Regions from separate parts of the Streptomyces sp. SM18 genome, predicted to be linked through region 1. Evidence: riboswitches for the same ligand, from Rfam matches in the RefSeq annotation. Region 1 holds a riboswitch; each other region holds the start of a gene.
What was found. Region 1 has a riboswitch for cobalamin ahead of nrdI (class Ib ribonucleoside-diphosphate reductase assembly flavoprotein NrdI). Riboswitches for the same ligand answer to the same signal wherever they lie in the genome.
Positions count from the first base shown of each region.

Region 2: another riboswitch for cobalamin. It lies ahead of B9S64_RS05950 (cobalamin biosynthesis protein); the one in region 1 lies ahead of nrdI (class Ib ribonucleoside-diphosphate reductase assembly flavoprotein NrdI).
Region 3: another riboswitch for cobalamin. It lies ahead of metE (5-methyltetrahydropteroyltriglutamate--homocysteine S-methyltransferase); the one in region 1 lies ahead of nrdI (class Ib ribonucleoside-diphosphate reductase assembly flavoprotein NrdI).

Region 1 covers NZ_CP029342.1:7,425,562-7,427,813, reverse strand. Annotated here, with positions in the region: cobalamin riboswitch at 1-150, shown strand, start outside; gene B9S64_RS32840 (hypothetical protein) at 558-929, shown strand; cobalamin riboswitch at 995-1,225, shown strand; gene nrdI (class Ib ribonucleoside-diphosphate reductase assembly flavoprotein NrdI) at 1,392-1,823, shown strand; gene nrdE (class 1b ribonucleoside-diphosphate reductase subunit alpha) at 1,820-2,252, shown strand, end outside.
Region 2 covers NZ_CP029342.1:1,351,043-1,353,294, reverse strand. Annotated here, with positions in the region: gene B9S64_RS05955 (cobyric acid synthase) at 1-315, opposite strand, end outside; gene B9S64_RS05950 (cobalamin biosynthesis protein) at 312-1,277, opposite strand; cobalamin riboswitch at 1,406-1,535, opposite strand; gene B9S64_RS05945 (hypothetical protein) at 1,683-1,901, opposite strand; gene B9S64_RS05940 (inorganic phosphate transporter) at 1,914-2,252, opposite strand, start outside.
Region 3 covers NZ_CP029342.1:5,780,473-5,782,724, forward strand. Annotated here, with positions in the region: gene metE (5-methyltetrahydropteroyltriglutamate--homocysteine S-methyltransferase) at 1-898, opposite strand, end outside; cobalamin riboswitch at 1,060-1,276, opposite strand; gene B9S64_RS25920 (hypothetical protein) at 1,544-2,252, opposite strand, start outside.

The DNA.
Region 1 (2,252 bases):
AGGGAACCCGGTGGGAATCCGGGACTGCCCCGCAGCGGTGAGTGGGAACGACCGCCGTCATACGCACTGGGTCCGCACGGACCTGGGAAGCGACGGCCAGTAGGTGTCTGCCCCGGCAGACGTGCCCACGAGTCCGAAGACCTGCCACCTGCCCGCGTGCGGGTCCTTCCGTGCGCGGACATCTCGGTGACCTCGTGGGCGGGTCGGCGTACACACCAGACGGAACGACCGTGCCCGTGCCGCGCGGCGTCGTGGCCGTCCGGTTCGTCACCCCTTCGCGCCCGTGTCCCGTCGCCGGGATTCCGAGGAGTCGCTCGCGAAGGAGATGTCCGTGACAGCACGGCCCACGGCAGCACGTACCGCACCTACGGCGTGTTGCGAAAGTAGCGGCGCCCGCCCGGACCTTCGCCCGCGACGGCCGGCCCGCCGCGGCCGCCCCGCACCGTACGGCATGAGCTGCCCGGCTCCGTACCGAACCGTCCAGGGGCCGGGACGCCACAGACGTCCCCGCCCGTCCCACAGCACCGTCGTGAACGAGGCGGGAAGGGGACCCACCGGTGCGTGGTAAACCGCGAAAGGTCGTCGTGGACGGCGAGCCCATGGTCGCCGTGTCCGAGAAGGAATACGAGAATCTGCTGGCCATGCGCAGACAGCTCGGCAGTCAGACCGCCAGGTTGCGGATGCTGCGCGACACGCTGATCGACGTGGGCGCGTTCCTGGATTCCGTGGCCGAGGCGCTCGGCGGCGGAACTCCGCCAGGGGCTCAGGAGGAGCCCTCGGCCTCCGGCCCTCCGCCGTCCCGCCCGGCCCTGGTCACGGAGATGCACCGACGCGCGCACCAGGTGCGCTCCGTCATCGGGGCACGACGCACGCCGCGCACGTCACGCACGTCGCAGGACCCCTCCGCCTCCGGCCGAAGCAATGCTTAGGTATACCTAACTATCGCCTGCGACACAACATCTGGGGTGTTCACCACGCGCCAGCTTCTAGATGTAGTGTTGTTGGTGCTGGTGGTTCGCCGGGTACGTCTGTGCCCGGCGTCGCAAGAGGGAACCCGGTGAAAGACCGGGACTGCCCCGCAGCGGTGAGTGGGAACGACCGCCGTCACACGCACTGGGCCTGGAAACCGGGCCCGGGAAGCGACGGCCAGTAGGAGTCGCGTACGGCGTTGTCCGGCGCGACGGGCCCGCGAGTCCGAAGACCTGCCACCGGTGCGCACGCCGGACCGCGGTGTGCGCGCTCCGAGGCCCCGAGGGAGGGCCAGGTGGCAGACGCGCGGCGCCGGGTGAGGCTTGTCCGTTCACCATCCGGCCCCCAGCCGTACGCGCCGCCCGCTCCTCCCCTCCCGGTCCTCGGACGGACACGGGAACGAGTGAGAGGAGACGGCGCCGATGAGCGGTCTCGTGTATTTCTCCAGCGTCTCGGAGAACACCAGGCGCTTCGTGGAGAAGCTGGGCCTGCCCGCCACCCGGATCCCCCTGCATCCCCGCCGTGACGGCATGCCCCTGGTCACCGAGCCCTATGTGCTCGTCGTGCCGACCTACGGCGGGGGCGAGCGCGCGGGCGCGGTCCCCAAACAGGTGATCCGCTTTCTGAACGTCGAGGCCAACCGGGCGCTGCTGCGGGGGGTCATCGCCTCCGGCAACACCAACTTCGGCGCGGACTACTGCCTGGCCGGCCGGGTGATCTCGGCGAAGTGCGGGGTCCCGGAGCTGTACCGATTCGAACTGCTGGGCACGGACCGAGACGTCCGCGCCGTAAGGGAAGGGCTACGAGAGTTTTGGACACGACACTCATCGACGGCGGGGCGGCAGGCGGCATGAACGCCCTCACCACGGCCGCCACGGGCCGGCGCGAGTCGGTCGGCACGCGCAAGGACTACCACGCGCTGAACGCCATGCTGAACCTGTACGACTGCGACGGCGCCATCCAGTTCGACAAGGACCGCGAGGCCGTCCGCCAGTACTTCCTCCAGCACGTCAACCCGAACACGGTGGTGTTCGGGTCGCTGAAGGAGAAGATCGACCACCTCGTGGAGAACGACTACTACGAGGAGGCGCCCCTCCGCCGCTACCGGTGGGAGTTCCTGGAGGACCTGTACCGGCAGGCGTACGCCCACGAGCACCGCTTCCGTACCTTCCTCGGCGCGTTCAAGTACTACACCTCGTACACGCTGAAGACCTTCGACGGCTCCCGCTACCTGGAGCGGTACGAGGACCGGATCGTCGCCACCGCCCTGTTCCTCGGCGCCG
Region 2 (2,252 bases), 6.1 Mb from region 1:
GTGGTAACCGCGCGCACTCATCTCGCCGACCGGTTTGCCCATCAGGACGACCTGGCTGGACCGGTCGCCGCCGGGCTTCAGCAGCACCGGGTTCATCAGCGCGGTCGGCTCCACCCGGGCGGCCTGCGCCTGCATCGCCTGGGCGCGGCCGATCTCCGCTCCCTCACGCGTGACGAAGGAGTTCAGCGACATGTTCTGCGCCTTGAACGGGGCGGTCTTCACCCCCTGGCGCACCAGCCACCGGCAGATCCCGGCCGTGACGACGCTCTTGCCCGCGTCCGAGGTCGTCCCCGCGACCAGCAGTCCGCCGCTCATCCCCGCCCCCTTCGAACCTCTCGTACCACGTGTCCCACGGCCAGCCGCCCGGCCACGCACACGCCCAGGGCCAGCACACCCACGCGGCGCGACAGCCGCACCGCGCGTTCGATGTCCCCGGTGCGCACCTCGCGCCCGGCCTCCCCGTTCAGCACGGGCCGGTGCTCGACCCGCCCGCTGTACGCCAGGGTCCCGCCGAGCCGTACGCCGAGCGCACCGGCGAAGGAGGCCTCCACCGGGCCCGCGTTGGGGCTCGGATGCCGGTCCGCGTCCGCCCGCCAGGCGCGTACCGCCTGCCGGGGGCGCCCCCCGGCGGCCACCGCGAGCGCGGCGGTGAGGCGGGCGCCGGGCCAGCCGGCCAGGTCGTCGAGCCGGGCGGAGGCCCAGCCGTAGCGCCGGTGACGCGGCGACCTGTGGCCGACCATGGCGTCCAGGGTGTTCACGGCGCGGAACCCGACCAGCCCCGGCGCGCCGCCCAGCGCGCCCCACACCAGGGCGCCCACCACCGCGTCGGAGGTGTTCTCGGCGACGGACTCCACCACCGCGCGGGCGATGCCCGGCCCGTCCAGCGCGTGCGGGTCCCGGCCGCACAGACGCGGCAGCCGCTCCCGGGCCAGGCCGAGGTCACCGGCGGCGAGGGCGTCACCGATGGCGCGGGCCTCCCGGCCCAGCGAGGTGCCCCCGACGACGGTCCAGGTGGCGGCGGCGGTCAGCGCCACGGCCGCGGCGGGGCGGTCGCGCACGGCACGGGCGGCCAGCGCGGCGGCACCGGTGGCGCCGCCGGCGCAGACCAGCGTGTGCAGGGCGCCCCAGCCGCGGTGATCGCGCCACAGCCGGTTCTCGACGCCCGCCGCGGCGCGCCCGAAGGCGGCGACCGGGTGGCCCCGACGGGGGTCACCGAGCAGCAGGTCGCCGATCAGGCCGGCGGCGGCGCCGTACGCGAAGATGCGGTCGGCTCGCACGGATCAGCCGGCCGTCGCGCCCCGGAGGGGGGACGGCACGGGGGGTACGGGGTCCGACGCACGGCGGCCGGGCATGGCAGATGTCCTCACTCAGGGTCCGCGCCCTGGTTCGACGTGACCGGCGACGAGAGTCTCCTGGCTCCCGGATCCGCTGTTCCCCCGGCCTTCCAGCCCGCGCGGCGGGCCGTGACGTCCGTGTGGGGGACAGCTCCCCGGTGACAGTGGCGGGACCGCGCCGGATTCGCACCGGCTTCCTCTGCTGCCGCCGTACTTGGCCCCGGCAGTCCACCACGCCCCCCGAACAGCCGTCAACCTGCCGCTGACCTGCGAGGCCGCAGTGTGCGCAGACGCACACCGGGCCGGACACGCGGGTGCGTGTCCGGCCCGGTGGGGAGGAACGGGAGGTCAGGCGACGATCAGATAGATCCCGTATCCGACCGCCGCCGCGCACAGCGCGAAACAGGCGTACGCACCGGCGCGGGCCCGCACCGGGGAGCCGCCCGTCGTGGCGGACGCCTGCTTGGCGAGGCCGACGATGCCGAGGCTGAAGAGGCCGACCAGCGCCACGGTGACCACGAGGCTGACGCCGAAGACGGAGGCGAGGGCCGCCCAGTCGATGTTCATACGGATCCGTCCTTACACCGTGGCCGGCCGGGCCGGAGGGTCTGCGGGAGCGTCCGGCGCCGGGACCGGGGCCGGGATGGTGGTCTTGAGTTCCGGGACGTTCACGCCCACGGGCGGCGGGCTGACGGCCGCGATGGCGGTGGTGACGACACCCGCGGGCTCGGGCGCGGTGACGTTGGTGTGGTCGACCGGCTTGCGGCGCGACAGCAGCCAGATGGCGCCGGACCCGGCGACGAGCAGCACGGCCACCACCGCGACGCCCCAGGGGCCCTGCTTGGTCAGGAACTCCGCGCCCGCGCCGACCAGACCGGCGGCCGGCAGCGTCAGACCCCAGGCGACGAACATCCGGGT
Region 3 (2,252 bases), 1.6 Mb from region 1:
CGGCGACCAGGCGCTTGCCGGGCAGTCCGCCGACGGCGGCCAGCGCGTCGAGGTTGGCCGCGGCGGAGTCGGTGAAGTCGAGGGCGAGACCCTCGACGGGCGCCTTCGCCAGGACGGGCAGGGCGTCACCGAGCCGGTCGAAGTAGGAGGCGACGAGCAGCTGGGGGCGGTCGGTGAGGCCGCCCAGGTCGCTGTAGGCGCGGCCGGCGGCGTTCAGCTCGGCCGGGGTGCGGTCCTGGACGAGGGCGGGCTCGTCGAGCTGGACCCACTCGGCGCCGGCGGCCCGCAGGTCGGCCAGCACCTCGGCGTAGACGGGCAGCAGCCGGTCCAGGAGGGTCAGCGGCTCGAAGTCGGCGGCCACACCCGGGGCGGGCTTGGCCAGCAGGAGGTAGGTGACGGGGCCGACCAGCACGGGACGGGCCGAGAGGCCGAGCGCGAGGGCTTCCTTCAGCTCGGTGACCTGCTTGGAGGAGTCGGCCGTGAAGACGGTGTCCGGACCCAGCTCGGGCACCAGGTAGTGGTAGTTGGTGTCGAACCACTTGGTCATCTCCAGGGGGGCCACGTCCTGGGTGCCCCGGGCCATCGCGAAGTAGCCGTCGAGGGCGTCGGCGCCGACGGCCGCCCGGTGCCGCCCGGGGATCGCGCCGACCATGACGCTGGTGTCCAGCACATGGTCGTAGTACGAGAAGTCGCCGGTCGGCACCTCGTGGACACCGGCGTCGGCGAGCTGCCGCCAGTTGGCCCGGCGGAGCTCCGCCGCGGTCTCCCGGAGGGCGTCGGCGGTGACCCGGCCCTTCCAGTAGCCTTCGACGGCCTTCTTCAGCTCCCGGTCGGGGCCTTGGCGGGGGTAGCCGTACACGGTGGCGCGCGCTGCCGCGGCTGCGGGCTGTGCTGTCACGGAAATCTCCTTCGCGAGATGACTCCTTGAGATCCCGGAGACGGGACACGGGCGCGAAGGGTGACGAACCGGACGGAACGCTCGCTCGCCTTGTGCGGCAGGTTCCGTCTGGTATGTACGCCGACCCGCCCACGAGGTCACCGGGATGTCCGTACGCGATCGTTCGCGTACGGGCAACGGGCAGGTCTTCGGACTCGTGGGCACGTCTGCCGGGGCAGACACCTACTGGCCGTCGCTTCCCAGGTCCGTGCGGACCCAGTGCGTATGACGGCGGTCGTTCCCACTCACCGCTGCGGGGCAGTCCCGGATTCCCACCGGGTTCCCTCTTACGACGCGTCTGTCTGGCGGACAGGGCGAACCAGCTGCACCGGTCAGCCTAGAGGGCGGATCACGAACCGGGTGCCGGTGTTCACATGCCGGACCGGAATATGAGACGGCGACGGGCGCGCCGGCACCCGCGTCCTGCGGCGCGGCGCGCCGGTCGCGGGGCCGTCTCCCGTGACGGCGCTCGGCGTGTCGCGGGACGTCCGCGTCCGGTGGGGGACGCGTGCGGCGGGACGGAATACCGGTGGCGGCCGGGCCCCGTCTGCGGGACCCGGCCGCCACCGCTCACGGGGTTTCCCCGGTGGCGCGGCCGGACGCCGGTCAGGCGCCCCAGCGCAGGGCCAGGGTGTCGCCCGCATGGACGACCGTGCCCCGGGTGGCGGTCGTGAAGGCCGCACCGTCGGCACTGGCCTTCCAACTCCCCGCAGAGCTGTTGGCCTTGCCGTTGAGCGCGGTGACGGTGCCCGTCCCGGACGACGGGGTCACCGACGAGACACAGCCGGACGGGGTGGCGGAGCCGGTCGCCGCGTCGAGCACCGCGCCCAGCGTGGTCGTGGTCCCCGTCGGCGTGAACGAGACGGAGCACACCTTCAGACCGCCGGCGCCGTCGTCGACGGTGAGGGCCAGCTTCGCGGCCGTACCGGAGGTGAAGGATCCCTGGGCCACCCAGCGGGGGGCGCCGGCGGTGGCCGGCACCGGGGGAGCGGCGGTGAAGCCGCCGCCCGCCACGGCACGCAGCCCGTCGACGGAGGCGTAGGCGGAGGGCGTGGTGTCGGAGGGCTGGTACTTGAAGCCGCCGCCCGGGTTGAACTGCTGGGATATCAGGAAGTCGACGGGTGTCTTGCCGGCCGACGTGAGGAAGTCGCCGGTCTGCGGGTCGATGCCGCAGGCGTTCAGACCGGAGACCGCCCAGCCGTTGGAGTCGGTGTTGACGCCGAACATGGCGTTGAAGGCACCGCTGCCCGGTACCAGCTTGCTCTTCAGGAACGCCTTGGCCCGGGTGATGCCGCTGTCGGTGTGCGGGACGCCG